One region of the Streptomyces sp. NPDC048644 genome, then DNA from elsewhere that is predicted to be linked to it. Evidence: riboswitches for the same ligand, from Rfam matches in the RefSeq annotation. Region 1 holds a riboswitch; the other holds the start of a gene.
What was found. Region 1 has a riboswitch for S-adenosylmethionine ahead of ACGFNI_RS01680 (aminotransferase class V-fold PLP-dependent enzyme). Riboswitches for the same ligand answer to the same signal wherever they lie in the genome.
Positions count from the first base shown of each region.

Region 2: linked by a shared signal. The riboswitch ahead of thrC (threonine synthase) and the one ahead of ACGFNI_RS01680 (aminotransferase class V-fold PLP-dependent enzyme) in region 1 are both predicted to bind S-adenosylmethionine.

Region 1 covers NZ_JBICVO010000001.1:368,365-383,877, forward strand. The annotation lists gene ACGFNI_RS01660 (NYN domain-containing protein) at 1-383, opposite strand, end outside; gene ACGFNI_RS01665 (hypothetical protein) at 402-641, opposite strand; gene ACGFNI_RS01670 (rhomboid family intramembrane serine protease) at 965-1,645, shown strand; gene ACGFNI_RS01675 (Lrp/AsnC family transcriptional regulator) at 1,642-1,923, shown strand; gene ACGFNI_RS01680 (aminotransferase class V-fold PLP-dependent enzyme) at 2,132-3,508, opposite strand; SAM riboswitch class IV at 3,675-3,791, opposite strand; gene trpD (anthranilate phosphoribosyltransferase) at 3,897-4,961, opposite strand; gene ACGFNI_RS01690 (cytochrome bc complex cytochrome b subunit) at 5,102-6,739, opposite strand; gene ACGFNI_RS01695 (Rieske 2Fe-2S domain-containing protein) at 6,736-7,722, opposite strand; gene ACGFNI_RS01700 (c-type cytochrome) at 7,797-8,606, opposite strand; gene ACGFNI_RS01705 (heme-copper oxidase subunit III) at 8,684-9,304, opposite strand; gene ACGFNI_RS01710 (hypothetical protein) at 9,603-10,004, shown strand; gene ACGFNI_RS01715 (Ig-like domain-containing protein) at 10,024-11,298, opposite strand; gene ACGFNI_RS01720 (cytochrome c oxidase subunit 4) at 11,413-11,811, opposite strand; gene ctaD (cytochrome c oxidase subunit I) at 11,808-13,544, opposite strand; gene coxB (cytochrome c oxidase subunit II) at 13,541-14,503, opposite strand; gene ACGFNI_RS01735 (cysteine desulfurase/sulfurtransferase TusA family protein) at 14,821-15,513, shown strand, end outside.
Region 2 covers NZ_JBICVO010000018.1:117,476-132,988, forward strand. The annotation lists gene ACGFNI_RS30855 (cytochrome c oxidase assembly protein) at 1-851, opposite strand, end outside; gene ACGFNI_RS30860 (trehalose-6-phosphate synthase) at 905-2,362, opposite strand; gene ACGFNI_RS30865 (glucosyl-3-phosphoglycerate synthase) at 2,402-3,367, opposite strand; SAM riboswitch class I at 3,540-3,700, shown strand; gene thrC (threonine synthase) at 3,717-5,009, shown strand; gene ACGFNI_RS30875 (MoaD/ThiS family protein) at 5,088-5,366, shown strand; gene ACGFNI_RS30880 (cold-shock protein) at 5,849-6,055, shown strand; gene groL (chaperonin GroEL) at 6,440-8,065, shown strand; gene ACGFNI_RS30890 (type 1 glutamine amidotransferase domain-containing protein) at 8,318-9,013, shown strand; gene ACGFNI_RS30895 (SDR family NAD(P)-dependent oxidoreductase) at 9,066-9,845, shown strand; gene ACGFNI_RS30900 (VOC family protein) at 9,889-10,311, opposite strand; partial or broken gene ACGFNI_RS30905 (Uma2 family endonuclease) at 10,370-10,726, opposite strand; gene ACGFNI_RS30910 (hypothetical protein) at 10,838-11,911, opposite strand; gene ACGFNI_RS30915 (helix-turn-helix domain-containing protein) at 12,289-12,591, opposite strand; gene map (type I methionyl aminopeptidase) at 12,669-13,439, shown strand; gene ACGFNI_RS30925 (DUF4328 domain-containing protein) at 13,669-13,953, shown strand; gene ACGFNI_RS30930 (DUF4328 domain-containing protein) at 13,851-14,144, shown strand; gene tgmA (putative ATP-grasp-modified RiPP) at 14,358-14,594, shown strand; gene tgmB (ATP-grasp ribosomal peptide maturase) at 14,594-15,513, shown strand, end outside.

The sequences.
Region 1 (15,513 bases):
GGGCGGAGCACGTACGCCGCAGCGGCGACGTCCAGCGGGTCGGCGGCGGCGGGCGGGGTGCCGTTCTCCAGGGCGCCGGCCAGCTCCGGCTGGGCCGCGCGGACCTTGCCGGCGATCCGCTGCCGGAACACCGCGTCGCTCTCCAGCGCGGCAGCCATCGCGTTACCGGCGAACTTGGCCCGGCGGGTGGGGGTGAAACGGGCGTACTGCCGCAGCGGCGGCGGGAGTTCGGCCACCGTCAGGGCGCCGAACGCGTCCGCGGCGAGCGCCACGACACGGCGCCGTACGCCCTCGGGCAGCGGGCTGTCGAGGGCCTCTTCGGCCACCCGGCCAGGCGCGTCGTCGTGCTCCGCCCCCGGCTCCCCTGCTGGACGCTCCACCACGGCTGTCTCGCTCCGATCTCAGGTGCTCGCGCCCGGCCGGTCCACCAGCTCGATCTGGTCGACCGCGTTGCACCAGCGGCAGCGCACGGACTCGATGCTCTCACTGAGCACCTCGCGCTCCTCCACCTTCGGCTCCCCGGCGAGGTCGAGGTGGAGGTACTCCACGACCTTCGACCGGCGGGTCACATCGAATCGCGTGAGGTTGCCGCACAGGGTGCAGCGCCACCGGGTTCCGTCCGTCGGCACGGGAACAGCCATCGTGATCGTCCTCTTTCCTGTTCGAGCGTGGTGACCGAAGCTGCGGGCTCACGCGGTGCGCCGTCGGACTGCGGAAGAACGCAAAGTACTGCCCGTAACCCTACGGCCTGACGAAGGGCCGGTGCGGGCACCGTCCAGGAGGTGCCGTGCGGCGAGGCAGTCTGTCCCGATTGCCCGCATTACGTCATGATCGCTTCATGATGGCGCCGCCTCTGCCTCCCCCGCCACCCCACTCCCCCCGGTCCCCGAGGCCCCGGTCGGACCCGCCCGCGACCGCCGGCGCGCTCCGCTCCGCACGCTCCCTGACCGCGGTGTTCTCCCGCATGACGAACGTCCTGATCGGCCTGTGCTGCGCGCTCTTCGCCCTCAGCCCCGCCTCGGGCCTCAACCACCTCTACGGCACCGGCGACACCCTGCTCCAGGCACAGACCGCCTACTTCGCGCACTGGGGCGTGATCCCCCGCGACCTGTGGAGCGGCTCACCGCACGCCCTGCTCACCCCGCTCACCGCCCTGTTCGTGCACGGCAGCTGGCTGCACCTGCTCGGCAACGTCCTGTTCCTCTACGTCTTCGGCGGGATGGCCGAGTCCCGGATGGGGCGGCTGCCGTTCACCGTCTTCTACCTCGGCACCGGCTACCTGGCCCTGCTCGGCTACGCAGCCGCGCACGCCACGTCGGGACAGACCCTGGTCGGCGCGTCCGGCTCGATCTCCGGCGTGCTGGGCGCCTTCCTCTACCTCTTCCCCAAGGCCCGGGTGACCAGCATCTTCCCGTTCCTCTTCTTCCTGCCGCTGCGCTTCCCCGCCTGGATCGTGCTGCTGTTCTGGTTCGTGCTCCAGTGGCTGGCGGCCCAGCGCGACCCCAGCGGCCCCGGCGTCGCCTACCTCGCCCATGTGGTGGGCTTCGCCCTCGGCTTCCTCTACGCGTGGGGCCGCTACCGGGGCGCTAGTGTGGTGGCCACCAGGGGGAACACACCGGCGACCGAGGGAGAGAGCCAGCAGTGATCACGTCGATCGTGCTCATCAAGACCAGCGTGGACCAGATCCCGGAGATCGCCGAGAAGATCGCCGCACTGGAAGGCGTCAGCGAGGTCTACTCCGTCACGGGCGCCCACGACCTCATCGCCATGGTCCGCGTCGCCGCCCACGACGATCTCGCCGACGTCATTCCCGGCCGGATCAGCAAGGTGCCGGGTGTCGCCTCCACGGAGACCCACATCGCCTTCCGCACGTACTCCCAGCACGACCTGGAGGCGGCGTTCGCGATCGGGCTCGACGCGTAGGCGCTGCGCTGGGCCGTTTCCCACGTTGCCGGCTTTCCCGCCGTGGGGGTTTTCCGCCGTTGTGCCTGCGGCGGGCCGTTGTCGCTGCGCGGGGCTGTTCGGGTGAGGGGCCGGACCTCCGGACTTCGTCCTGCGGTCCGGCCCCTCCCGTGTGTGTGGGGGGAAGAGGGTGGGGTGCGCGTCGTCGGTCGGGCGCGCCTCTGTCTCCTCAGCGGGTTGCGTCGGGGACGCAACGGCCTTCCTCTGTGCGGTAGTTCCAGCGGGCGCCGTCCGTCACCAGTTCCTTCACGGCCCGTACGAAGCGGTCGATGTGCTCGTCGGGGGTGCCGGCGCCGAAGCTGACCCGGATGGCGTTGAGCGAGCGCTCGCCGGGGGCCGCCTCGGGGGCGCCGCACTCGCCGGGCTCGTCCGGTTCGCCGCCCAGCAGGGTGCGCACCAGCGGGTGCGCGCAGAACAGGCCGTCGCGCACGCCGATGCCGTACTCGGCCGACAGCGCAGCCGCGAAGTGCGAGCTGTTCCAGCCATCGACGACGAACGAGAGGACGCCGACCCGCGGGGCGTCGTCGCCGAACAGCGACAGCACCCTGACCTCGGGCACCTCGGCCAGGCCCGCCGTGACCCGGGCGATCAGCTCCCGCTCGCGGGCGACCAGGGTGTCGAATCCGGCCTCGGTCAGCGCCTGGCAGGCAGAGGCGATCGCGTAGGCACCGATGACGTTCGGCGAACCGGCCTCGTGCCGGGCCGCGCTGGTGTGCCACTCGACGTCCACGCCGCCGTCCGTACGCCGCGCGACCTTGCGGCTGGCGCCGCCGCCCGCCAGGTACGGCTGGGCCTCCCGCAGCCAGTCGGCGCGGCCGGCCAGCACACCCGAGCCGAACGGCGCGTAGAGCTTGTGTCCGGAGAAGGCGATCCAGTCCACGTCGAGTTCGGCGATGTCGACGGGGTGGTGCGGGGCCAACTGCGCGGCGTCCAGGACGATCCGGGCGCCGTGCGCGTGCGCGGCGGCGGCCAACTCGCGCACCGGCCACAGCTCACCGGTCACGTTCGAGGCACCGGTCACGCAGACCAGGGCGGGTCCGTAGGGCTCGCGCGCGGCGAGGGCCGTCTCCAGCGCGTCGACGGCCTGCTGCGGGGTGCGCGGCGCGTTGAGGTACGTCACCTCGACGCCGGGGCACTGCTCCCAGGGCAGCAGCGACGCGTGGTGCTCGGTCTCGAAGACGAACACCCGGGTGTGCGGGGGCAGTACGGCGGCCAGCAGGTTCAGTGAGTCGGTGGTGGACCGGGTGAAGACCACCTGGTCGTCGGGGCGGCATCCCAGGAAGTCCGCGATCGTGGTGCGGGCGTTCTCGAACAGGTCGGTGGAGAGCTGCGAGAGGTACCCGGCGCCGCGGTGCACGCTGCCGTAGTACGGCGCGTAGCCCGCCACGTCGTCCCAGACCCGCTGGAGCGCCGGGGCGCTCGCCGCGTAGTCCAGCGCGGCGTAGTCGACCTCGCCGCCGGTGACCAGCGGCACCAGGACATCTCGCCCCAGAACGGCCAGCGGGGCACAAACGGAACTGTCGGCGGCAACGGCGGAAACAGGCATGGCGAACTCCCGTGAGAGAAAGGCGAATTCACTGCGTGCGGGCGTACGGCAGCGCGGCGACGCAGTGTGAAAGGAAAAAGCAGAAAGCGGAAAAGGGGCCTTCGGGCCCTATCGCATTCGCTGGTTCACGGAAGATCTCCCTCGAAGACCAGGATCCCTGGCGAGGGATCCGCGCTTGCCGCAGACCTCGCTGACTGCGGCCTGGTCATCACCCGGGGCACCCCGCCACGGACGGAGGGTTGCCGGACAGCGGGCCGGGGCCATATCGCTGTCACTCGTGACCTGGGCAGAATCATGCCACACGCTCCGTACGGCGCAAGCCCGGTCCAGTTTTTGAGATCAAACCGGGCCGGGCTCACGTCCGCACGCCGCAACTGCGGCGCCACACTCAGGCGTTGCTGGCCGCCACCCAGCGCTCCAGGGCCCGCTTGGCCGCACCGGAGTCGATCGACTCGGCGGCCCTGCCGATCGCCGCCCCGATCTGCTCGGTCAGCGGCGCGTCGGTCAGCTCCAGCGCCACCAGCGCGGCGGCGGCGTTGAGCAGCACCGCCTCCCGCACCGGACCGCGCTCCCCGTCCAGCAGCCGCCGCGCCACGTCGGCGTTGTACGAGGCGTCGGCGCCGCGCAGCGCCGCCACGGGCACCAGCGGGATACCGACGTCCCGCGGGTCGAAGGCCACCTCCCGCACCGCGCCGTCGCGGACGATCCACACCCGGGACGTCGCCGTCGTCGTCAGCTCGTCGAGCCCGTCGTCGCCGCGGAACACCAGGGCGGACGAGCCGCGCTCGGCCAGTACACCGGCCAGGATCGGCGCCATCCGGGCGTCCGCGACACCGGTCGCCTGCGCCCGCACCTTGGCGGGGTTGGTCAGCGGGCCCAGCACGTTGAACGTGGTCCTGATGCCCAACTCCCGCCGGGCGGGTGCCACATGCCGCAGCGACGGGTGGAACTTCACCGCGAAGCAGAACGTGATGCCCGCTTCGTTCGCCACCTCGGCGACCCGCCGCGGCGACAGGTCGAGCGCGACACCCAGCTTCTCCAGCACGTCGGACGCGCCGCTCGCCGACGACGCCGCACGGTTGCCGTGCTTGACGACCTTCACGCCGGTGCCTGCCACCACGATCGACGACATCGTGGAGATGTTGACGGTCTTGGCGCCGTCACCGCCGGTGCCGACGATGTCCACGCTCGGCCCCGGCACCTCGATCAGCCGCGCGTGGTCGTACATCGCGCGCACCAGCCCGGAGATCTCCGCGACGGTCTCCCCCTTGGCCCGCAGCGCCACCGCGAAACCGGCGATCTGCGCGTCACTGGCCTCGCCGCGCATGATCCGGTCCATCGCCCAGGCCGTGTCGTCGGCGGCGAGGTCACGGCCCTCCAGCAGGGCGTTCAGTACGTCCGGCCAGGTGCGGGCCGCCACGCTGTCGCCGCCGACCGGGGTCACAACGTTCATGGTCCACACTCCTGGTTCGTGTCCTGCTTGTGGTCAAACCCTACCGAGCCGCCGGAATGCCGGAGGGCCCCGTCCGATCTCAGGACGGGGCCCTCTGGGTGGCGTCACTTACCGCCGTGCGTCACACGGCGTGGTGGTGATCAGTGGTGGCCGTGGCCACTGGTGATCTCCTTGTACTCCTCTGCCGTCGGCTTCGGGATGACGTTGTCCTCGCTGTAGTAGGACTTCGAGAGCTTGGCGCGCAGCTTCTTCGACCGCGACACCTTGCGCTCGACGCCGTTCTCGTCGACCTCCGGGCCCAGCTCCAGCGGCGTCGGCTGCTCGTGCTGGGTGAGCACGTGCAGCTGCTCCTGGTCCAGCGGCTCGTGGATCTCGACGAACTCACCGTGCGGCAGGCGCTTGATGATGCCCGACTCGCGGCCGTGCAGCACCTTGTCCCGGTCACGCCGCTGCAGACCCATGCAGATCCGCTTGGTGGCGATGAAGCCGAGCACCGGACCGGCGAAGAACGCGATCCGGACGAACCAGGTGATCGAGTTGATCGACAGGTGGAAGTGGGTGGCCCACAGGTCGTTGCCACCGCCGATGAGCATCACGAAGTACGCGATCAGCCAGGCGACACCGAAGCCGGTACGGGTCGGGACGTTGCGCGGGCGGTCCAGGATGTGGTGCTCACGCTTGTCACCCCGCACCCAGGACTCGACGAACGGGTAGACCGCGATGGCGACCAGGACCAGCGGGAAGATCAGGATCGGGATCAGCACACCGAAGTTGATGGTGTGGCCCCAGAAGTTCCACTCCCAGCCCGGCATGACACGCACCAGACCCTCGGCGAAGCCCATGTACCAGTCGGGCTGGGCGCCGGTGGACACCTGGTCCGGACGGTACGGACCGATCGCCCACACCGGGTTGATGCTCGCGATGGCGGCGATCACCGAGATGACACCGAAGACCAGGAAGAAGAAGCCTCCGGCCTTGGCCATGTAGACCGGCAGCAGCGGCATGCCGACGACGTTCTTGTTGGTCTTCCCCGCACCCGGGAACTGCGTGTGCTTGTGGTAGAAGACCAGGATCAGGTGCGCCACCAGCAGACCGAGCATGATGCCCGGCAGCAGCAGCACGTGCACCGTGAAGAACCTCGGGATGATGTCGTGCCCCGGGAACTCCCCGCCGAAGATGAACATCTGCAGGTACGAGCCGATCAGCGGCATCGCCAGGATGACACCCTCGATGAACCGCACACCGGTACCGGAGAGCAGGTCGTCGGGGAGCGAGTAGCCGGTGAAGCCGGTGAACATGCCCAGCACCAGCAGCAGGAAGCCGAACAGCCAGTTGACCTCGCGCGGCTTGCGGAAGGCGCCGGTGAAGAACACCCGCATCATGTGGACCATCATGCCGGCCAGGAAGATCAGGGCCGCCCAGTGGTGGATCTGCCGGATCAGCAGACCACCGCGGACATCGAAGCTGATGTCCAGGGTCGACTCGAACGCCTGGGTCATCCGGATCCCGTGCATCGGCACGTAGGAACCGTGGTAGGTGACCTCGGCCATGCTCGGGTGGAAGAACAGCGTCAGGTAGACGCCGGTCAGGATGATGATGATGAAGCTGTAGAGGCAGATCTCACCGAGCATGAAGGACCAGTGGTCCGGGAAGATCTTGCGCATGTTGGACTTGGCGAGGCTGTAGATACCCAGCCGGCCGTCGGCCCAGTCGGCGATCCGCTCGCCCCGCGGCGCCTGGCCGCGACGCGCGGTGGTCGCGCTCGTCTCGTTACTCATCCGCGCTCCCAGAAGCTCGGGCCGACGGGCTCCGCGAAGTCGCGCGCGGCCTCGAGGAAGCCGTCCTTCACCGTGATGTGCAGCTGCGGCAGGGCGTGACCGGCAGGACCGAAGATCACGCGACCACCGTCAGAGAGGTCGAAGGTGGACTGGTGGCACGGGCACAGCACGTGGTGCGTCTGCTGCTCGTACAGGCTGATCGGGCAACCCACGTGGGTGCAGATCTTCGAGTACGCCACGATGCCTTCGTGCGACCAGGCGAGTTCCTGCTTGTCCTTGATGTTCTGCGGCTGGATCCGCACGAGCATCAGGGCGTCCTTGGCAATGTTCTCGTTGAAGTCCTCGCTGTCCTCCTCCAAGCCCTCGGGCTTGGCGAAGGTGAGCGAACCGACCGCGATGTCCTCAGGACGCAGCGGGAGGTTGGTCGACTGGTTGACGAGGCGGATGCCCTTCTTCCAGCCGGTGGTCCGCAGCTTCTTCTCGGGCAGCGGACCGAGGTCGCGCAGCAGCACGACGCCGGAGAGCGGCACCAGGGCCAGCGCACCGAACATGGTGTTGCGGATCAGCTTGCGGCGGCCGAAGCCCGACTCCTTCGCACCCTGTGCGAAGTCCGCCAGGACCTTGGCCTTGACCTCGGGCTCGGCCTCGATCGGGTGCCGGTCGTCGGCGATCTCCTCGTCCGACATCAGCGTGCGGGCCCAGTGGACCGCGCCGGCGCCGATGCAGAACAGCGCCACGCCCAGGGTCAGACCGAGAGAGAAGTTCAGGGCGCTGATGTGACCGATCGGCCAGATGTAGACGATCTTGTCGATCGGGAAGATCACGTACGACGCGATGAACGCGACCGTCGCGAGCATGGACAGCAGGAAGAGATAGGCGACCACGCGCTCGGAGCGCCGGGCGGCCTTCTCGTCGATGTCCTGGACGCGGTGCTCGTGGGCCGGCAGCCCCGGGTCGGCGAAGGGGTTCTCCCCCTTGGCCACCGCGTCGCCGTGAGCGTCGTGGCGCTCACTCGGAAGGGTTTCTTCTGGCACGTCTGCGTGTCGTCCAGTCTCACTCATGACTTCTTGGCCTTCGTAGTCCGGGCTGCGACCCAGATGGCGACCGCTACCAGCGCGCCCAGGCCGAAGATGTAACCGAAGAGGCCCTCGCTGACCGGCCCCAGACCGCCGAGGTCCAGGCCGCCGGGGCTCTCGGAGCTGTCGCTGTTGACGGCGCCGAGGTACGCGACGATGTTCTTCTTGTTCTCCTGCGACAGCGAGCCGTCGCCGAATGAAGGCATGTTCTGCGGGCCGGTTTCCATGGCCTCGTAGATGTGCTTCGGGTCCACACCCTCGAGCGTCGGGGCGAACTTACCGTTGGTCAGGGCGCCGCCCTTACCGGTGAAGTTGTGGCACTGCGCGCAGTTCGTGCGGAACAGCTCACCGCCCTTGCCGACGTCGGCACCGTCCGGGCTGTACTGGTCCTTGCTCGGCACGGTGGGACCGGCGCCCAGCGACGCGACGTAGGCCGCGAGCTGGTCGATCTCGGCGTTGTTGTAGATGTTCTTCTTCCGCGGCACCTGAGCGCCGGGCTGCTGGGCCGGCATACGGCCGGTGCCCACCTGGAAGTCGACGGCTGCGGCGCCCACGCCGACCAGGCTCGGGCCGTCGGAGGTGCCCTGACCGCCGGTGCCGTGGCAGCTTGCACAGCCCACGGCGAAGAGCTTCTTGCCCTCCTTGATGGCAAGAGACTGGGCGGTGTCATCGGCCTGAGCCTTGTCCGCCGGCGCGAACGCGGCGTACAGCCCCCCAGTGACCGCCAGCGCGAAGAGTAGGACGACGAGCGCCGCCAGCGGATGGCGCCGTCGTGCGGAGAGCTTTTTCACGGATTACCCCGGTGTCAGGATCTTCTGCGTCGATGCTTGGCTATGTCTGTCTGAACTGCGGTTCCGGTCGGGACCGGTTACCGGATCAGGTAGATCGTGGCGAAGAGGCCGATCCAGACGACATCGACGAAGTGCCAGTAGTAGGACACGACGATGGCCGCGGTGGCCTGTTCGTGGGTGAACCTCTTGGCCGCGTACGTCCTGCCCAGGACCAGCAGGAAGGCGATCAGACCGCCCGTCACGTGCAGTCCGTGGAAGCCGGTGGTCAGGTAGAACACCGAGCCGTACGGGCCGGAGGAGAGCGAGAGGCCCTCTTCCTTGACCAGTTCGGTGTACTCGAAGACCTGACCGCCGATGAAGATCGCACCCATGATGAAGGTGATCACGAACCACGTACGGAGCTTCTTGACATCGCCGCGCTCGGCCGCGAATACGCCGAGCTGGCAGGTCAGCGAGCTGAGCACCAGGATCGTCGTGTTCGTCGCTGAGAACGGAAGGTTCAGCGCATCGGAGGTTTCCTTCCAATACTCGGCACCGGTCACCGATCGAAGGGTGAAGTACATCGCGAAGAGGGCCGCGAAGAACATCAGCTCGGAACTCAGCCAGATGATGGTTCCGACGCTGGTGAGATTCGGTCGATTGACCGACGGGTGCGCGTGCCCGGTTTCTACTGTCGTTGCTGTCGCCACGACCGACATTATGTCGGTCGCTTATCCCGCCCTCACTCCGGGGGGTGCCGTTCGGTGTGTCAAGGGCGTATGCCCTGCTCGTACGGACCGTCCCCGCGGTCGCCCGAAGGAGGGAAGCGCGGGCCCTTCCGGCATCCCCGGGACGCGCCGCGACCAGTCCTGACGGGGCGTCGGGCAGATCTTGGTCCGGTTCGGACCCTCCTGCGGACGCCCCTTCCGGGAGTAGCATCCGAGCCCTACCTACGGTGGGGACGCCCCATGCACAGGTGCCGCCCCGATCCGTGCCGCTTCGAAGCGTGGAGGAACGATGCAGGCGACTGCCACGGTGCTGGTCTACAGCGACAACGCCACCACCCGCGAGCAGGTCAGGCTGGCCACAGGCCGGCGGCCCGCAGCCGATGTTCCGCAGGTCGAGATCCTGGAGTGCGCCACCCAGCCGGCCGTTCTCGCGGCCCTGGACGCGGGCGGCATCGACGTGTGCGTGCTGGACGGCGAGACCGCGCCCGCCGGCGGCATGGGCGTCTGCCGGCAGATCAAGGACGAGATCTTCCGCTGCCCCCCGGTGCTGCTGCTCATCGGGCGCCCGCAGGACGCCTGGCTGGCCACCTGGAGCCGCGCGGATGCCGCCGTGACCCATCCGGTGGACCCGGTGGCGTTCGCCGACTCCCTGGCCGCGCTGCTGCGTGAGAGGCTCCTCACGCGGGCCTGAGCGGCCTTCTGAGGCGCCCTCAGACCTGTGGGCGCAGCCGGGCCGCATCGGCGGATTCCGGCTGTTGCTCGGCGGCTCCTGTGGTGCCGGTGGCCTTGTTCTTCAGCGCGCTGCCGTCCCGCCATTCCTGCCAGGGCATGTTCCAGTCGCCGAAGCCGTTGCCGAAGGGCGCCATGTCCTCGCCGCCGCTGTTGACGACCTTGACGATGTCGCCGACGCGTACGGCGTTGAAGAACCATTCGGCGTCGCCCGTGGACATGCCCGTGCAGCCGTGGCTGACGTTGGCCGCGCCCTGTGATCCGACGGACCAGGGCGCGGCGTGCACGTACTCGCCGCTGTTGGTGACCCGGGTCGCCCAGTAGACCGGCAGGTCGTACGACTCCGAACTCCCGTCCGGGATACCGATGCTGCCGCTCGTCATCCGGACGAAGCTCTCCTTGCCGAGCACCACCTTGATGCCGTTGCGGGTGTCGAACCCGGGCTTTCCGGTGGTGACCGGAATCGTGTTGATCTCCTTGTCGTTGCGCGCCACCGTCAGTTGGTGCGTCGCCACGTCGGTGACCGCCACGATCTTGTCCCCGGTGGTGAGCTTCACGGGCTTGGCGGGCCCTCCGTAGAGGCCCTTGGAGATCTTCAGGCCCTCCAGGTTGCTGTGCACGGCGATGCTCGCGTGCGCGGGCCAGTACTCCTGGGGGCGGAAGTGGAGGGTCTTGCCGTCCACCCAGTGCCAGGAGCCCTGCACGCGGGGGGTGGAGTCGACCTTCAGGGCGCTCTCGACGACCGCGCGCGCCTTGGGGTCCTTGACCTCTTTGCTCAACTCGGCGGTGACCGGCTGGCCGACGCCGTACTCGCCGCTGTTCGGGCCGAAGGTGACCTGGAGCCGGTTGCCGCCGCCCTTGGTCTCGACATCGAGGGTCTTCAGACCGGGGTTGCCGTCCTCGTCCTCGGTGCTGACCCGCACCGAGTATCGGGTGCCGGCCGCCAGCGGCACCGTGGTGCGCCAGTGCTTGCCGTCCGCGGTGAGTTCGCCGCGGATGGAGCGGCCGGAGGCGTCGGTGGCGGTCACGTCCGTGATGCGCGCCTCGTCGCCCTTGACGGACACCTCAAGCGGCTTGTTGGGATCCGCTTTCTGCGTACCGTCCGGGGTGTTGGACGAGATCTGGTCGGCCGCGTCGTAGGGCTTGGTGGAGAGCGGTTCCGACGACGAGCCCCCGCACGCGGTGGTGCTCACCGCGAGGGGCACGAGCAGGAGGCCGCAGCTCAGCACCGTCCGGGTTCGAGGTCTGTGACTCATGCACCAAAAATATGAAGAATCCCCTGGTGCAGCGCGCTGGAGTACTGCAAACGGGGCGGGCCCGGACACCAGTTGAGGTGTCCGGGCCCGCCCCGTACGGCGCGTGGACCGCGGTTACTGCGTGCGGTTCTCGCCGCGGTAGTACTCGAAGACCCAGCCGAAGAGGCCGATGAAGATCACCGGGGCCGAGAAGTAGAGCAGCCACCAGCCGAAGACGACTCCCATGAAGGCGAGCGCACCGCCGACGGCCAGCGAGAGCGGCTGCCAGCTGTGCGGGCTGAAGAAGCCCAGTTCGCCCGCGTCGTCGGAGACCTCGGCGTTCTCGTTGTCCTGCGCTCCGGCGTCCACCCGTCGGGCCGTGAAGGCCAGGTAGTAGCCGATCATGATGCACAGGCCGAACGCGAGGAACAGCGCGGTGGTGCCCGCCGGCTCCTTCGACCAGACGCCGTAGACGATCGCCATGGCCAGGACGAAGACGGAGAGCCAGATGAACATCTTGCCCTGGATCTTCACTTGCCAGCCTCCTTGCCGCCGGCGAGAGCCTTGTCATCCGCCGAGCCGTGGCCGTTCTGGAGAGCGTCGAGCGCGGCGATCTCCGGGTGGTGCAGGTCGAACGCCGGGGATTCGGACCGGATGCGCGGCAGCGTGAGGAAGTTGTGCCGCGGGGGCGGGCAGGACGTCGCCCACTCCAGCGAACGGCCGTAGCCCCAGGGGTCGTCGACCTCGATCTTCTTGCCGTACTTCGCCGTCTTCCAGACGTTGTACATGAACGGCAGCATCGACAGGCCCAGCAGGAACGAGCTGATCGTCGAGATGGTGTTCAGCGTCGTGAAGCCGTCCGCCGCGAGGTAGTCCGCGTAACGCCGCGGCATGCCCTCGACACCCAGCCAGTGCTGGACGAGGAAGGTGCCGTGGAAGCCCACGAACAGCGTCCAGAACGTGATCTTGCCGAGCCGCTCGTCCAGCATCTTGCCGGTGAACTTCGGCCACCAGAAGTGGAATCCGGAGAACATCGCGAAGACGACGGTGCCGAAGATGACGTAGTGGAAGTGCGCCACGACGAAGTACGAGTCCGAGACGTGGAAGTCCATCGGGGGCGACGCGAGGATGACGCCGGTCAGACCGCCGAAGGTGAAGGTGATCAGGAAGCCGATCGCCCACAGCATCGGTGTCTCGAAGGACAGCGAGCCCTTCCACATCGTGCCGATCCAGTTGAAGAACTTCACACCGGTCGGTACCGCGATGAGGAATGTCATGAAGGAGAAGAACGGTAGGAGTACACCGCCCGTCACATACATGTGGTGCGCCCAGACCGTGACCGAAAGGCCGGCAATCGAAATCGTCGCCGCGATCAGACCGATGTAACCGAACATCGGCTTCCGGGAGAAGACCGGAATGACCTCGGAAATGATGCCGAAGAACGGCAGCGCGATGATGTACACCTCTGGATGGCCGAAGAACCAGAAGAGGTGCTGCCAGAGCAATGCGCCGCCGTTCGACGCATCGAATACATGCGCCCCGAATTTACGATCCGCCTCCAGGGCGAACAGCGCAGCCGCGAGCACCGGGAAGGCCAGCAGGACCAGCACGGCGGTCAGCAGCACATTCCAGCAGAAGATCGGCATGCGGAACATCGTCATGCCGGGTGCGCGCATGCAGATGATCGTGGTGATGAAGTTGACCGAGCCGAGGATCGTGCCGAAGCCGGAGAAGGCCAGACCCATGATCCACATGTCGGCACCGACACCGGGCGAACGCACCGCGTCCGAGAGCGGCGAGTAAGCGAACCAGCCGAAGTCCGCCGCACCCTGCGGGGTGAGGAAGCCGGCCACCGCGATCAGCGAGCCGAAGAGGTAGAGCCAGTACGCGAACATGTTCAGCCGCGGGAACGCCACGTCGGGCGCGCCGATCTGCAGCGGCATGATCCAGTTCGTGAATCCGGCGAACAGCGGCGTCGCGAACATCAGCAGCATGATCGTGCCGTGCATCGTGAACGCCTGGTTGAACTGCTCGTTCGACATGATCTGCGTGCCGGGACGGGCCAGCTCGGCGCGCATGAGGAGCGCCATCAGGCCGCCGATGCAGAAGAACGCGAACGACGTGACCAGGTAGAGCGTCCCGATCGTCTTGTGGTCGGTGGTGGTGAGCCACTTGACCGCGGCGATGCCGGGCTGCTTCTGGCGTACGGGCGGTGCTGCCGGGGCCGTATCGGCGGCGGCACCCTGGGGTTCGTTGAGGATGCTCACTGGTTCTTGGTCTCCGCGTTCCTGGCGTGATCCGTCTGCTTGATGCCCGACGGCAGGTAACCGGTCTGGCCCTTCTTCGCCAGGTCCTTCAAGTGCTCCCGGTACTTCTCGGGGGAGACGACCTTGACGTTGAAGAGCATCCGGGAGTGGTCGACGCCGCAGAGTTCGGCGCACTTGCCCATGAAGGTGCCCTCCTTGTTCGGAGTCACCTCGAAGACATTGGTGTGGCCCGGAATAACGTCCTGCTTCATCAAGAACGGCACCACCCAGAAGGAGTGGATGACGTCACGCGAGGTCAGGATGAACTGGACCGTCTCGCCCTTGGGCAGCCACAGGGTCGGACCCGGGTTGCCGGTCTGCGGGTTCCGCTCGCCCGGAGTACCGGTGTCGTAGACACCATCGGCACCGGCCGGGACGCTCTTCTTCCACTTGTCCGGGATCCCGGAGACTGCCTTGGAGTCGAGGTTCGAGGTCGACTTGTCGCCGTCCACGTCCTCCATGTAGTTGAACGCCCAGCTCCACTGGAAGCCCACGACGTTGACGACGTGGTCCGGCTTCTTGGAGGTCTTGAGGATTGCGCTCTCATCACGTGCGGTGAAGTAGAACAGCACCGCGATGATGATGAACGGAACGATCGTGTACAACGCCTCGATCGGCATGTTGTACCGCGTCTGTGCGGGGACCTCCACCTTGGTCCTGCTGCGGCGGTGGAAGATCACGCTCCAAATGATGAGGCCCCACACCAGCACGCCCGTTGCGAGGGCGGCGGCCCAGGAGCCCTGCCAAAGAGAGAGGATCCGCGGTGCCTCGTCCGTGACGGGCGTTGGCATGCCGAGGCGGGGGAAGTCCTTTGATGTGCAACCAGTTGCGGTCGCCAGGACCAGGCCCGCAGCAAGCACCTGCGGCAGCTTCCGCCGCATCGGGCGCCGCGACGAGCGGTCGGAGCCGTTGGGACTCACGTAGCGCCTTCCCGAGAGTCTCGCCCGCGAGACCGGCTGCGGCCGTCTCGCTGGTCGGTCGCCGGCCCTGGCACGGGCAGGGGTTTGGATGTTTATGCGGACCAAACCCTACTGGACGCTATTTGGGGCCGCGCGGGGAGGGTGCCCAACGCGGCGCGTCACTCCCCGAAGGGGTGGCCGCAGGCCCTTCGAGGAGCCCGCCGAGCCGCCGAATGCCCGTTGCCACCCGGCATCTGACGCCGTGCCCGGCACCTGCAGGACGGCCGGGGTTCCGGCGCGCGGCGCGGCGCGACGGCCCGTCCTCTACCGTCTCGTACGTGCCCTACTTCGACGCCGCGTCCTCCGCCCCGCTGCACCCCGTCGCCCGTGAGGCGCTGCTCGCCTCACTGGACGAGGGCTGGGCCGACCCCGTCCGGCTCTACCGCGAGGGGCGCCGGGCGCGGCTGCTCCTGGACGCGGCGCGGGAGGCCGCTGCGGAGGCGGTGGGCTGCCGGCCCGACGAACTGGTTTTCACCCCTTCGGGGACGCAAGCGGTGCATTCGGGCATCTCCGGCGCGTTGGCGGGCCGCCGGCGGGCCGGCCGGCGGCTGCTGCACTCCGCCGTCGAGCATTCCTCCGTGCTGCACGCGGCCGAGGCCCACGAGGCGGCGGGCGGCAGCCGCTCCGAGATCGCCGTGGACCGTACCGGGCGGGTGGCCGCCGCGGACGTCGCCGCCGCGCTGGGTCCTGACGCGGCGCTGGTCTGCCTCCAGTCGGCCAACCACGAGGTCGGTACGGAGCAGCCGGTCGATGAGGTGGCACAGCGGTGCCGGGAGTCCGGGGTGCCGCTTCTGGTGGACGCGGCGCAGTCGCTGCCCTGGGGTCCGGTGGCCGGCGCGTGGTCGGTGCTGACGGCGAGCGCCCACAAGTGGGGCGGCCCGCCCGGGGTCGGCCTGCTGGTGGTCCGCAAGGGCACCCGTTTCTCGCCTCAGGGCCCTCTGGACGAGCGGGAGTCGGGCCGGGCGCCCGGC
Region 2 (15,513 bases), on a different contig from region 1:
GTACGGGCACGCTCGGACCGTACCCACTCCGCGAACACCGCGATCAGGAACGGCAGTCCGACGACCTCGGCGATGGTCAGCATCAGCCCGCCGCCGATCATCTGGTCGCGCTCCGGGCTCGGATCCCAGGGCCGGTGCTGCGAGGCGTACCAGCCGCCCGCGATCATGGTGCTGCTGGTCATCACAACGATGCCGGGCACCGCGTCGACCAGCCCGTCGACCAGCACCAGCAGCGCCCGCACCGGATGGCTGCACCACGACGGCAGCAGCGCCTCGCGGGTGAGCATCGGCAGCACGAAAAGGCTGCCGACGACCAGGAGTTGCAGGTACATCAGCTCGTGCAGCGGGCCGTGCCGCAGTGCCGTCGGGAAGTACGGCGTGAAGTAGACCGCCAGCTCGGACGCGAGCACCAGCACCGTGCTGACCAGCGGGAAGGTCAGCAGGCGCAGGGCACGGCCGGTCAGCCGCGCGCGCAGCCACCGGGCGGCCGGCCGCTCGTCGGGCAGCGCCCGCAGCGCGAGGGCCAGCGGGTCGCCGAGCGCCAGGCCGAGCGGCGCGATCAGGTCGAGCACGACGTTCTGCACGGCGGCAGGCCAGAACAGCTCGTGGTCGTAGACCGCGAGCCCCGACATGGTCGCCACCACGATGCCGCCGAGCCCGATCCCCGCGAACGCCGCGGTCCGCGCGAGCGGCCACCGTTCGCCCCGCCGCGCGAGCCGCACCAGACCGCAGGCGTAGAGACCGCCCAGCACGAGCACCAGCGCCAGGGCGTACGGATCGAGCTGCCAGCTGTCGGCCAGCCGTCCCGCGGTGAGTTCCGGGAGGCCGGCCGCAATCGTTGTACCCGTCACGGATCACACGCTAGACCCGGCCCCGCGACGGTGGCGGAGCGGGTGCCGGGCGGTCAGCAGGACCGGCCCTCCAGCGCCCTCAGCTCCTCCAGTTGCGCCAGGAACCAGCGGGCGGGCGGCAGCGCGGTGGCGGCTGCGGCCAGGCGTTCGGTGCGGGCGGCGCGTTCGGCGTCCGGCATCGACAGGGCCGCGTGGAGGGCGTCGGCGGTGGCGTTGATGTCGTACGGGTTGACCGTCAGGGCGTCATCGCCCAGCTCCTCGTGGGCGCCCGCCTCGCGGGAGAGGACCAGGGCGCAGCCCGTGTCGGAGACCACCGGGATCTCCTTGGCGACGAGGTTCATGCCGTCCCGGATCGGGTTGACCAGGGCCACGTCGGCGATCCTGTAGGCGGCGAGCGAGCGGGCGAAGTCGTCCTTGACGTGCAGCACGACGGGCCGCCAACCGGGCGTGCCGTACTCGGCGTTGACCGCTTCGGCGACCCGCTGCACCTCGGCGGTGTAGTCGCGGTAGACGGCCAGGTCCTGGCGGGAGGGGTAGGCGAAGGCGATGTGGACCACGCGCTCGCGCCATTCGGGGTGGTCGGCGAGCAGCCTGCGGTAGGCGTGCAGGCCGCGCACGATGTTCTTGGAGAGTTCGGTGCGGTCGACGCGGACGATGGTCCTGCGGGCCGGGGCGCCGCCGCGCTCGCCGTCCACCTGGGCGCGCAGCGCCACGAGCCGTTCGCCGACGTCGGGACGGTGCGCACGCTCGTGCAGGAACCCGGCGTCGGCGCCCAGGCCGTACACGCCGATGCGGGCCTCGGCGATCTCGCCCTCCGGGCCGAGCGCCGCCCGGCAGCAGCTGCGGAACGCCCGTGCCCAGCGGTGGGTCAGGAAGTTGGTGCGGTCCGCGCCGAGCATGCCGCGCAGCAGCTGCCGCTGGATGTCGTCGGGCAGCATCGCGAAGTACTCGGCGGGTGCCCACGGCGTGTGGGAGAAGTGCGCGATCCGCAGGTCGGGGCGGAGTGCGCGGAGCATCCCTGGGGCCAGCGCCAGGTGGTAGTCCTGGATGAGGACCGCGGCGCCCGGTGCGGCGGCCTCGGCGAGCGCGTCGGCGAAGGCCGCGTTGTACGCCTCGTAGGCCGCCCACTGCGTACGGAAGTCCGTATCGAAGGCGGGTTCCAGGGGCGTCTGGTAGAGCATGTGGTGGACGAACCACAGGACGGAATTGGCGATGCCGTTGTAGGCGGCGGCGTGCACCTCAGCGGGGATGTCCAGCATCCGGACGCGCTGTCCACCGGTGTCGTCCGGGTCGAGATCGCCGCCGGTGCGCCGGACGGCCGCGCGGTCGCCGTCGCCGAGCGCGGCGCACACCCAGACCGCGTCGGTGTCGGGGCCGATGGCCGACAGGCCCGAGACGAGACCGCCGCCGCCGCGCTTGGCGGTCAGCGCGCCGTCAGCCGCCCGGGTGTAGGAGACCGGACCGCGATTGGAGGCGACGAGCACCTCGGCAGGCTTGCGTGCGGAGACCATGCGGCGAGAGTAGACGGACGGAGTGCCGCCCGCCCGCCTTCAGGCCGCCCGGCGTTCCGCGTACTCCGGTATTTCGGCCATCGGGGGCCGTTCCTCGGTGTCCACGTCGGTGGTGCGGGGCACGAAACCGGATTCGCCGCGGTCGAACTGGGTGAGCCGGGGCCGCACCAAGTGCCCGCGGGCCAGCCGGAGTTGGGCGGTGCGGTAGATGGCAGCCGCCATCCGGCCGAGTGCCTGGCCGTCCTGGTGGCGGTGCTTGCGGACGCCGACGTCCACCTGGGCGAGCGCGTCCAGGCCGACGGTGTGCAGGGCGTCGACCAGGAGGCCGAGCTCGACGCCGTAGCCCACCGGGAACGGCAGGCGCTCCAGCAGCGAGCGGCGGGCCGCGTACTCGCCGCCCAGGGGCTGCACGAAGCCGGCCAGTTGCGGCCAGTGGAGGTTGAGGAGGGGGCGCGCCACCAGTTCGGTGACCCGGCCGCCCTGCCCGGCACCGGAGCCGGGCGCGCCGCCGGTCTCCAGCGGCCGGTCGTACATCGCCTTCACGAACTGAATGTCCGGATCGGTCAGCAGCGGGCCGACGATGCCGGAGACGAAGTCCGGCGAGAAGGCGCGCAGGTCGGCGTCGACGAAGCAGACGATGTCGCCGCGGGTCGCCAGCAGCGAGCGCCAGAGCACCTCGCCCTTGCCGGGGAGCGCGGGCAGCCGGGGCAGGACGGTGTCACGGTGCACGACGCGCGCCCCGGCCGCCGCCGCGACCTCGGCGGTGCGGTCGGTGGAGCCGGAGTCCAGCACCACCAACTCGTCGACGAGGGGCACATCGGGCGTCATCAGGGCGGCGCGGATGGCCGCGGCGATGGTGCCGACCGTGGCCTCCTCGTCGAGTGCGGGCAGCACCACGCTGACCGTCCTGCCGGTCTGCCGCTTGGCGTCGAGCAGTTGCCCGAGCGGGCGGTCGGCAGCGGACCAGGAGCGGTGCTCAAGCCAGCGCTCCACCTCTTCCAGCACGTCTTCGACTCCTCGGTGCGCGCCGTATCAGCGGCGCATGTGATCCATCTCGCGGTTCGGACGACTATCTCAACCGTCAGGGCCTTCGGTTACAGTCTTGAACAACGCGGACGACCGTCGCATGCCGGGGTCTCCGCACCACAAACGCCTGGGATTGTGCCCAGTGCCATACCGCTCATCCAGAGGGGCAGAGGGATACGGCCCGTTGAAGCCCCGGCAACCCTCCAGCCGGTCTTGCCGCCAGGACGTGAACGTCCCGCGCGCGTGAGGCTCCCGGCTAGGGAAGGTGCCAAATCCGTCTCGTGGCGAGATGCGCCCCGAGGAAGATGAGGAGAAAGGGCCTCCCTCCATGGCTGTGCAAGCTACTGAAGTCACCGAAAACGCTCCCTCCGTCGCTCTGGGTCCTGCCGTCGCGCTCTCCTGCCGCGAATGCGGCGAGCGTTTCGACCTCGGCCCGATCTTCGCCTGTGCGACCTGTTTCGGGCCGCTCGAAGTGGCGTACGACCTGCCGAGTGGCGACCCCGAGGGGCTGCGGAAGCGGATCGAGGCCGGTCCCGACAACATCTGGCGCTATGCGCCGCTGCTGCCCGTCCCCGAGGACGTGGCCGAGAAGCCGAACCTCAACCCCGGCTTCACCAAGCTCGTCAAGGCCGACAACCTCGCCCGTGAGCTGGGTGTCACCGGCGGCCTGTACGTCAAGGACGACTCAGGCAACCCGACGCACTCCTTCAAGGACCGGGTCGTCGCCATCGCCGTGGAAGCCGCCCGCGCCTTCGGCTTCACCACCCTGTCCTGCTCCTCGACCGGCAATCTCGCCGGCGCGGTGGGCGCGGCGGCGCGCCGGGCCGGCTTCAAGTCCTGCGTCTTCATCCCGCACGACCTGGAGGCGGGCAAGGTCGTCATGGCCGCGGTCTACGGCGGCGACCTGGTCGGCATCGAGGGTAATTACGACGACGTCAACCGCTTCTGCAGCGAGCTGATCGGCGACCCGCTCGGCGAGGGCTGGGGCTTCGTCAACGTCAACCTCCGTCCGTACTACGGCGAGGGCTCCAAGACACTCGCGTACGAGATCTGCGAGCAGCTGGGGTGGCGGCTGCCGGACCAGATCGTCATTCCGATCGCGTCCGGATCGCAGCTGACGAAGATCGACAAGGGGCTGAAGGAGCTGATCGCCCTCGGCCTCGTCGAGGACCGGCCCTACAAGATCTTCGGCGCCCAGGCGGAGGGCTGCTCGCCGGTCTCGACGGCGTTCAAGGCCGGTCACGACGTGGTGCGCCCGCAGAAGCCGGACACCATCGCCAAGTCGCTGGCGATCGGCAACCCGGCCGACGGTCCCTACGTCCTGGACATCGCGCGCCGTACCGGCGGTGCGGTGGAGGATGTGAACGACGAGCAGGTCGTGGACGCGATCAAGCTGCTGGCCCGGACGGAAGGGATCTTCGCGGAGACCGCGGGCGGCGTGACCGTCGGCGTGACCAAGAAGCTCATCGATGAGGGTCTGCTCGACCCGTCCCTGACCACCGTCGTCCTGAACACCGGTGACGGCCTCAAGACGCTTGACGCCGTCGCCCCGACCACGGGCCCCACGGCCACCATCCGCCCGAGCCTGGACGCGTTCCGCTCGGCCGGTCTGGCCGGCTGACCCGTCCCGCCCGCCGCCGCTCGCCCGGCGGCCCCCGAACCCGCAGTCGTATTCCGTAGCCGTTGGAAGGCAGAACCCATGAGCGTCAAGGTCCGCATCCCCACCATCCTCCGCACGTACACCGGTGGCCAGGCCGAGGTCGCGGCCGAGGGCGCGACCCTCTCCGAGGTGATCGGCGACCTGGAGAAGAACCACCAGGGCATCGCGGCCCGTGTGCTGGACGACGCGGGCAAGCTGCGCCGCTTCGTGAACGTGTACGTCAACGACGACGACGTGCGCTTCGAGCAGGGCCTTCAGACGCCTACGCCGGACGGTGCGGGCATCTCGATCATTCCGGCGGTGGCGGGAGGCTGCTGACCGTCCGAGGGGCGCTGCCCCTCTCGGAAGGAGTGCGCCGTTCAATTCGCGCCATCCTTTCCCTTGATTGACTGGAATGGCCCCGTCCGCGGATAAGCGGACGGGGCCATTCCGAGTTGTGAAAGGGTCCTGCAAAACGCGATACCATTTCGCTGATCCCCTTCCATGCCCCCACCGCAAGCGGTTCGACGCCCATGAGATCGCGGTGAGTTGTGCGCAAAGTGTGTGCAGCATTTGCGGCTTAAGTGCGCTATGCCCGGCCCGACTTGCCCGGGAATATGGGGAGTTCAGGGCATATCGCCCCTTCCGGCGGCGTCAGAATTCTCGTCCGATTGACCTGTTGCGCTGGGCATCGGTGCAGATACATTCAGCGGCGGTCGACGCGTTCCGGCGCACACCCCACGGGCCATTCGCGGGGTGAGGTCTGACCCGGGTCCGCGGAGTGCGGTCCTGTGCAAGGGCCAGTAATAGGGGAGTTAGGCATGGCTCAGGGCACCGTCAAGTGGTTCAACGCGGAGAAGGGGTACGGCTTCATCGCGGTCGACGGTGGTGCGGATGTTTTCGTCCACTACAGCGCGATCCAGATGGACGGTTACCGCACCCTTGAGGAGGGCCAGCGGGTCGAGTTCGAGATCTCGCAGGGCCAGAAAGGGCCGCAGGCGGACATGGTCCGGGTGGCGGCCGGCTGAGGCGCCGACCGACTGCAGCATGAAGGAGGCCCGCATCCCTTCGGGGGTGCGGGCCTCCTGTCGTGCCCGGGGTGCTCCGGGGCGGGGCGTAAGCCTGACGTGGTCCACAGGCGCTTGCTCCCACCCGTCACCCGACCGCCTCCCCTCAAGGAGCCTTCGTCGAAGGCGCTTGCACTCCAGGGGGTCGAGTGCTAATCATTGGCGTTAGCACTCTCCGGGTGAGAGTGACAGTTTTGGACCGTCGGCGAGGTCCGCAGGCAGGACGGGAAGGAACCGTCCGGTGTGTGGTCCGTCCGTCGCGGGCGCCAGCGCGGTCCGGAGAAATCCGCCTCCACGCCTTCGGGCGCGGGAGGTGCCCCCTTCGTCCTGGGAGGACCACTTCACATGGCCAAGATCATCGCGTTCGACGAGGAGGCGCGGCGCGGCCTTGAGCGCGGTATGAACCAGCTCGCCGACGCCGTCAAGGTCACCCTCGGCCCCAAGGGCCGCAACGTCGTCCTTGAGAAGAAGTGGGGCGCCCCCACGATCACCAACGATGGTGTGTCCATCGCCAAGGAGATCGAGCTGGAGGACCCGTACGAGAAGATCGGCGCCGAGCTGGTCAAGGAGGTCGCGAAGAAGACGGACGACGTCGCCGGTGACGGCACGACGACCGCGACCGTCCTGGCCCAGGCGCTCGTCAAGGAGGGCCTGCGCAACGTCGCCGCCGGCGCCAACCCGATGGCGCTCAAGCGCGGCATCGAGAAGGCCGTCGAGGCCGTCTCCGCCGCTCTGCTGGAGCAGGCCAAGGACGTGGAGACCAAGGAGCAGATCGCTTCGACCGCCTCCATCTCCGCCGCTGACACCCAGATCGGCGAGCTGATCGCCGAGGCCATGGACAAGGTCGGCAAGGAAGGCGTCATCACCGTCGAGGAGTCCCAGACCTTCGGTCTGGAGCTGGAACTCACCGAGGGTATGCGCTTCGACAAGGGCTACATCTCGGCGTACTTCGCCACCGACATGGAGCGTATGGAGGCGTCGCTCGACGACCCGTACATCCTGATCGTCAACTCCAAGATCGGCAACGTCAAGGACCTGCTGCCGCTCCTGGAGAAGGTCATGCAGTCCGGCAAGGCGCTGCTGATCATCGCCGAGGACGTCGAGGGCGAGGCCCTGTCGACCCTGGTCGTCAACAAGATCCGTGGCACCTTCAAGTCCGTCGCCGTCAAGGCCCCGGGCTTCGGTGACCGCCGCAAGGCCATGCTCGGCGACATCGCCATCCTCACCGGTGGCACCGTCATCTCCGAGGAGGTCGGCCTCAAGCTGGAGAACGCCGGTCTCGACCTGCTGGGCCGCGCCCGCAAGGTCGTCATCACCAAGGACGAGACCACCATCGTCGACGGTGCCGGCGACAGCGACCAGGTCCAGGGCCGCGTGAACCAGATCCGCGCCGAGATCGAGAACTCGGACAGCGACTACGACCGCGAGAAGCTGCAGGAGCGCCTGGCGAAGCTCGCCGGCGGTGTTGCGGTCATCAAGGCCGGTGCCGCGACCGAGGTCGAGCTCAAGGAGCGCAAGCACCGCATCGAGGACGCCGTTCGCAACGCGAAGGCGGCCGTCGAGGAGGGCATCGTCGCCGGCGGTGGCGTGGCCCTGCTGCAGGCTTCCTCGGTCTTCGAGAAGCTGGAGCTTGAGGGTGACGAGGCCACCGGCGCCAACGCGGTGAAGCTGGCCCTGGAGGCCCCGCTGAAGCAGATCTCCGTCAACGGCGGCCTTGAGGGCGGCGTTGTCGTGGAGAAGGTGCGCAACCTGGCCGTCGGCCACGGTCTGAACGCCGCGACCGGCGAGTACGTCGACATGATCGCCGAGGGCATCATCGACCCGGCGAAGGTGACCCGTTCCGCGCTGCAGAACGCCGCCTCCATCGCCGCGCTGTTCCTCACCACCGAGGCCGTCATCGCCGACAAGCCGGAGAAGGCGTCCGCCGCCCCGGCCGGCGGTGGCATGCCCGGCGGTGACATGGACTTCTGATCCTCCCGAGGATCGGCAGGCCATAGCGCCGGAGTACGTACTGAAGGCGGCACCCCTTCTGGGGGGTGCCGCCTTCGGGCGTTGTACGGGTGGATCCAGGACCCAAATCCCCGGCGCGGGAGCCGGGTTGCGGCGTAAATGATCACGGTTACGGTGGAATGAGCCGCGGGTGCCGCCTGGCCTTCGCGGGGTGCTCGCGGGTATCGGCAGCTCCTTCAGCGGCTTACCGGCAGCTCGGAGAGGGAGGCCGCCATGGCCGGCACCAACCGCATCCTGGTCATCGTCACGAGCGTGGGCGAGTACGAGAAGGCCGGGTACCGTACCGGCTTGTGGCTGGGGGAGCTGACGCACTTCTACGACGTCGCCGAACAGGCCGGCTTCGCGATGACGATCGCCAGTATCGCGGGCGGCCACGTCCCGCTCGACCCGGAGAGCCTGGCCCACGACGTCCTCGCCGACCTGGGCACCGACAAGCGCTACGCCGACCGCGAGTTCATGGACAAGCTGACGGACACCGTGCCGGTCGCGGACGTCGACGTCGAGGACTTCGACGCGATCTACCTCACCGGCGGGCACGGCGTGATGTTCGACTTCCACCAGAGCGCGGCGCTGGAATCGCTCATCGCCCGCTTCCACGAAACCGGCCGGATCGTCTCGGCGGTCTGCCACGGGCCGTGCGGCCTGCTCGACGTCACTCTGAGCGGCGGGGAGCCGCTGGTGCGGGGCAAGGACGTCACCGGCTTCTCGTGGCCCGAGGAGGAGCTGGCCCGGCGCGCGGACGTGGTTCCCTACAGCCTCCAGGACCGGCTCAAGCAGCTCGGGGCGTCCTACAGCACGGCGGAGAAGCCGTTCGCCACGTACGTGGTCGAGGACGGCCTGCTGATCACGGGGCAGAACCCCGGCAGCGCGAAGGCGGTCGCCGAAGCGGTCGTCGGGCGGCTGCGCTGACCTGCCCCGACCCCCTCGCGCGCTCCGCGAACGCCGCATCTAAGGTGCGGCCATGACTTCGCAGACGTACCTCTCCGGCCTGTTCGCCCTGGACGGCAGGACCGCCGTGGTGACCGGCGGCAGCTCCGGCATCGGCCGGGCCATCACCGGCGCCCTCGCCCGCGCGGGCGCCAACGTCGTGATCGTGGCGCGCAGGGAAGCGGAACTCGCCGCCACTGCCGACGAGTTGGCGGCCGAAGGCTGCCGGGCGGCCTGGGTGAGCGCCGACCTCGGCACCCGCGAAGGGGTGCGGACAGCGGCGGACCGGGCGGCTGCCGTGTTCGGCGAGCCGGACATTCTCGTCAACTGCGCCGGGGTCAACCTGCGCCCGCCGATGGGCGAGCTGGACGACGAGGTCTGGGACACCACGATGGCCGTGAACCTGGAAGCGCCCTTCCTGCTGGGCCGCAGGTTCGGCCCCGGCATGGCCGAACGCGGCTACGGCCGGATCATCCACATCACCTCCCAGCAGGCGCACCGCGCCTTCGTCCAGAGCGGCGCCTACGGGGTCTCCAAGGGCGCACTGGAGTCCCTGGCCCGCTCCCAGGCCGAGGCGTGGTCGCCGCACGGCGTCACCTGCAACACGCTCGTGCCGGGCTTCGTGATGACGCCGCTCAACACCAGCCTGTCATCCGACCCCGAAAAGGTCGAAGCGCTGGCCGCCCGCACCCTGACCGGACGCAACGGACTGCCCGACGACTTCGCGGGCGCCGCGGTCTTCCTGGCCAGCGCCGCCTCCGCCTACGTCACAGGACAGGCCCTTTACGTGGACGGCGGCTTCTCGGTGCACTGAGGGGCGGTGGCCCGCCCCCGCGGAACCCCGACTCCTCCCTCTCCTATGCCTCCTGCGCCGACTCGCCGTCGGCCCGCTCGCGCGGCGCCAGCCACTCCTGAAGCTCGATCAGGTTCCCTTCGGGGTCCTCCAGGTAGGCGACCCGCATCCGATCGCCCATCGGGCCCGGCTCCCGGGTGAAAACCGCACCCCGCGAGGTCAGCTCGGCGTGGGCGGCGTCGAGGTCGTCCACCCGCAGCACCACCAGCGCGCGGTACCCATCCGGATTCGCCCGCAACTGCCCCAGCACGCCGGCCATCTGCGCCCGCTCCTGCAGCGCGATGGCGGCGTGTCCGGTGTCGGGGCTGAACTTGGCGTACGGGCCGCTCTCGGCCTCGAACTGCGGCTTGAGCCCGAGCACGTCCCGGTAGAAGCGGTAGACGCCGGGGAAGTCGGACACCAACACGCGTATCTGGGTGAGTTCCATGCCGACCTTTCCAGCCCAGTTCCGGCCGGCTGGGCTGCCTGGTCTGGAGGGGGCTCCGTCAGTGGGCGTAGTCCTTGAGCTTTTCGGTCTTCAGGGTGATGCCGAGAGGGTCGGGGAGCGGGACGGCGGCTCCGTACGGGTGGGTGGCGCGGGTGCGGTAGGTGCCGTTCAGCGGCTCGCTGTAGACGGTGAGCGTGCCCGCGTCGCGGTCGATGAGGAGGTAGGCGGGGATGCCGGCGGCTGCGTAGCCGTCGCGCTTCTCGCGGCGGTCGCGGCGGTCGGTGTCGGCGTCGTGGGAGGTCACCTCGACGGTCATGAGGACGCCTTCGGGACTTGCCCATTCGCCTTGGCCGACGAAGTGGTCCTCCGGGGCGAGGGAGCCGTCGGGGCGGGCGCGGCCCTTGCAGCAGACCTCGGTCTGGAGGCCCTGTGACGAGCATCTGCGGGCGGTGTGCGGCGCTGGGGGTCATGGTGTCGCCTCCTCGACTCCATGGTGCCCCGGTTCTCGTGCGGACAGTTGTTGCGGTCATGCGTGACTCCGTTCTGTTGCGCGGGTCGCCTCCCGGAGGCGCTGGGCGTGAGCGTGGACGGCCGTGGGGGAGAGGCCGCGCGGGGTGGGGCGGGGTTCGTTGCGGCAGTCGGGGCAGAGGCCGCCGGGGAGGGCCTGGGGGAGGCCAGGGGCGCGGCAGAGGGTGCATTCCATGAAGCGGGGGCGGGGTGGGGCGCCGTCGTGGAACGGCGGTGGTTCCGGGGCCGGTTGTGGCTCCGGCGGGAGTTTGGTGGTCAGGCGGGAGTGGGCCAGCTTGGCGGGGTGGTGGACGACCGGTGGCAGGCCCGCGGTGAGCGCCTGGGCCAGATGGTCGGGGGTCGCGCCCCGGGCCAGCCACTCGGCGGCCAGCGGTTCGAGGGCGGCGCAGTCGGCGGCGGAGAGTGTCATACGGGGATCCGTGCGGCCGAGGGCGGCGAGGGCCGCGTAGGCCGGGGTGCGGGGGTGCGCCGTGTGTGGGGCGCGGCGCGGGTGTGAGGAGCGGTGCGGGTGCGGGGAGCCGTGCGGTTGTGGGGGTTTGTGCGGTTGTGGGGCCGGTGGTGGTTCCGGTTCGTTCGGGGGCTCCGGCTCGCGCGGGGGTGTCGGTACGCGTGGTGCTTGGGCGGCGGCCGATTCCGTGGGGACATCGCCCGAGGAGATGGGGACATCGCCCGAGGTGAGGGCGGCCCACCAGGAGTCCGGGCGCGGGGTGCGGGAGAAGTGTGTTCGGGTCACCCAGCGCGGGCTGCCGCTGCCGTCCCGGAGTTCGGTGATCCGGCGCAGGTGCCCGGCCTCGGATAACCGCCGCAGCGCCGTGCCCAGCGCGCACTGGCCGTAGTCCGGCAGTACCTTGGCCAGCGTCTTCACGGAGATGTCGGCGCCGTCCGGCAGCCGGTCGAGGTATCCGGCGATGGATGCTTCGCGGCGCGGGAGGTGCGTGAAGTCGTCCGCACTGCGGGGAAGTTGGCCCGGGGCGGTGCGTTTTCCGTAGCCGGGGCGGGCCGGAGGATGTACGCGGCCGGGGTGGGCGTGTGCGTACGGGGCTGTGACGGCGTTAGAGTCTTCAGTAGCCATGAGATCGCTTGTTCCGATCTTGTTGGTCAGACCCCGGCGTGAGTGTTGGTAGCACCCGCCGGGGTTGATTTTTGTCTGGTGCCGGGAACGCTAGACCGGCGTGGCAGGTTGTGGCAAACCGAACACAATCCGTCATCGGTGCTGGTGTGTGCGGGAGTTGGGCGGGTGGGTGGGTGAATTCCCTTTACCCTCCCGTTCCTTGAAGACAGGGCTCGAAGCACGGATCCCGAAGCGCGGGTCTCGGCGCCCGGGTCTCGGGTCTCGCGCGGTGTGTGGTCTCCGGTCAGGGGTGGCAGCCCGCGAGGACGCAGGATTCGTTGCCCTCCGGGTCGATCGCCAGCTCGGTGAATCTACTGGCCATTTCGGGATCTCCCGGCTTACGAGGCCAACCGCTCGGGTGCGTGGTGACCGGCGCCGGCCGGTCCGGCGCCCTGTTCGGGCCGGTTGATCTCGGCCCACACCACATCGAGGGAGAGGCCGAGGACGTCGGTGATTGCCGCGATGGTCGGGAACGCGGGGGTGGCCACGCGGCCCGACTCGATCTTCCGGAGGGTCTCCGGTGAGACGCGTGCGTCGAGCGCGACGTCGAGCATCGAGCGTTCTCCCCTGGCCAGACGCAGGAGGGCGCCGAGGCGCTGTCCGCGTTCGACCTCTTCGGGGGTGAGCGGCAACCTGACCATGGCTCCGATTCTAGTACCGGTATAGTTTGGCCGGTATAGTTTGACCGGTATATTTATTGGTTGCAGAAGGGCGCCGCATGATCGAGATCCTGAACCCCACCCTGCTGGCCCGCGCGAAGGGCACCGGCGCCCTGGTCGCTGACATCCTGCAGAGGCTGAAGGGCCGCAGCGCGGTCGGCACGAACCTGCTGGACATCGACCGGTGGGCCAAGGCCATGATCGTCGAGGCGGGAGCGGATTCCTGCTACGTCGACTACGCGCCGTCCTTCGGCCGCGGCCCGTTCGGCCACTACATCTGCACGGCTGTCAACGACGCGGTGCTCCACGGGCGGCCGTACGACTACACGCTTGCCGACGGCGATCTGCTGACGCTCGACCTCGCCGTCTCCCGAGGCGGGGTCGCCGCGGACGCCGCCATCAGCTTCATCGTGGGCGACGCGAAGCCCCCGGAGAGCGTCGCGATGATCGAGGCAACCGAACGCGCGCTGGCCGCAGGGATCGCCGCCGCCGGGCCCGGCGCCCGCATCGGCGACCTCGCCCATGCCATCGGTACGGTCCTCGGCGCGGCGGGGTACCCGATCAACACCGAGTTCGGAGGTCACGGCATCGGATCGACGATGCACCAGGACCCGCACGTTCCGAACACCGGACGGCCCGGCCGTGGATACAAACTGCGCCCTGGGCTGCTGCTTGCGCTGGAGCCGTGGGTCATGGCGGACACCGCTGAACTCGTCACCGACGCCGACGGGTGGACGCTCCGCAGTGCGACCGGCTGCCGGACGGCGCACAGCGAGCACACGATCGCCATCACCGACAGCGGAGCCGAAATCCTCACCTTGCCGAAGTAGGTGCAATCGACCTTGTCGAAGTGAGCGCAATTGTGCGGGCGCCTCAACTCTGCCCTCTGCCGGAAGGTTTGGTTCACTCCGAGACGGGCTTGTCTGCCCCTTTTGAATCGACAGGGGATATATCGAGAACATATGTTCCCTCTGTGTGCGGGCCGCCTCGGGGAGAGGTGGCCCGCTGCGCGTGTCAGCACAGTGATCCAGCACCACCGGGGGATTCCGCATGTCCCACATGCCCGTCGCGCTGTTCGCGGCATCCGGGAAGGTGCAGCTCGCGGTCACGGTCGCGACCGCCGTGGTCTTCATCGTCTGGTTCCACAGGGCCCGCGTGAACGCCGGGGTCTTCGCCCCCAACTGCCATGCGATGAAGCATGGTTGGGCGATCTGGGGCTGGGTCGTGCCGGTGGTGAACCTGTGGTCCCCCGGCGGGTGGCCGTCTTCACCTGGAACGCCAGTGCCGACGAGAACTCCCGGTCCAGGGTGCTGCTCAACTGGTGGTGGGCACTGTTCCTCGTGAACCTGTTCTTCGGACGCCTCGCCGGTCAGCGGTACGCGAAGGCCGAGACACTGGACGAGATCAGGGGAGCCATCGCCGGGCTCATGACGAGCGATGTGTTCGACATCGTGGCCGCCGTCCTCGCGATTCTCTTCGTGCGCCGCCTCACGCGCATGCAGAACGAGAAGGCGCTGCGGGGGCCGATGCTCTGACCGCCGGCGGGCCCCGGGCTTTTGTGTCTCAGGCACCCGCGCGGTCTTCAGGTGGCGCAACGGCCTCGGCCACTCCCCCTGGACAGGAAGAGCCGGCGGGGTGGGATTGCGCAACTCAGGCCATTTTGCTGTGCTGTTGAGCTGTGAACACCGCTAAGAAACGGAGGCGCAGAACAGATGACGCAGACGCCCGCACCGTGGGGCACGCAACGAATGGGGCCGTACGCGGCCACCGCTACGGTTCCGAAATGCATGCCTGTGATCGACCCTGAAACGCAGATCGCGGTGATCGTGGATGAGCATGGCCGGACGGTCGAGCTGGGCAGCCACGGCACCAGCACGAGCGGCCTGACGCCCACCACGACCACCCCTGGTGACGGGGCCGGTCCGGGCGGCGCGACCGACGCGGACAGCACCGAGTCGTACGACCAGGACCAGAGTTCCGGCTGATGGATGACAGCAGGTCGGTACTGGTGCTGACCAACCCCTACGACGTGACAGCGGACGTGGTGTTGCGACTGCTCGCCGAACGCCGGGTTCCCGTTGTCCGTCTCGACCCCGGCATCGACCTGCACACGGGTGCCTCGCTGACGGCCATGTACCGCACGGGCGCCCAGCCGGGCACGCTGCGCACGGCAAGCCGGGAACTTGACACGGCTCGGATTCGGTCCGTCTGGGTGCGTAGGCTCTCCCCCTACGAGGGGCCGCCGGGGTTGAGCGACCAGGACCGCCGGTTTGCCGCAGAACAAGCCCTGTGGGGCGCGGGGGGCATCCTCGCGTCACTGCCGGGCGCGCACTACGTCAATCACCCGTGGAACAACCGGGCCGCCGAGTTCAAGCCCGCACAGCTTTCGACCGCACGACGCTGCGGATTCCTGGTGCCTGACACCGTAGTCACCAACGATCCGCACGAGGCGCGGAAGTTCGCGGTCCACCAGTCCGGCGGAGTGGTCTACAAACCGCTGTGGAACACGCCCTACCGGGTGGACGGCCGGCCGCACAGCGTGTGGGTCCGGGAGGTGCGCGGGGCCGAGATCACCGATGCTGTGTCTGTCTGCCCGCACATGTTCCAAGCCAAGGTGGACAAGGCGTTCGACGTGCGGGTGACTGCCGTAGGAGACCGGCTGTTCGGGGTCCGGATCGACAGCCCCGATCTCGACTGGCGTTACCGTCAAGACCTGATGACGTGCACACCGGTCGAGGTACCCGATCCGGTCGCCTGTGCGGTCGCCGCCTATCTCGCCGAACTCCGTTTGACCTACGGTGCGTTCGACTTCTCCGTAACCACTGACGGTGACTGGTACTTCCTTGAGTGCAATCCGAACGGCCAGTGGGCGTGGCAGCCGGCAAAGACCACCGCAGCGATCGC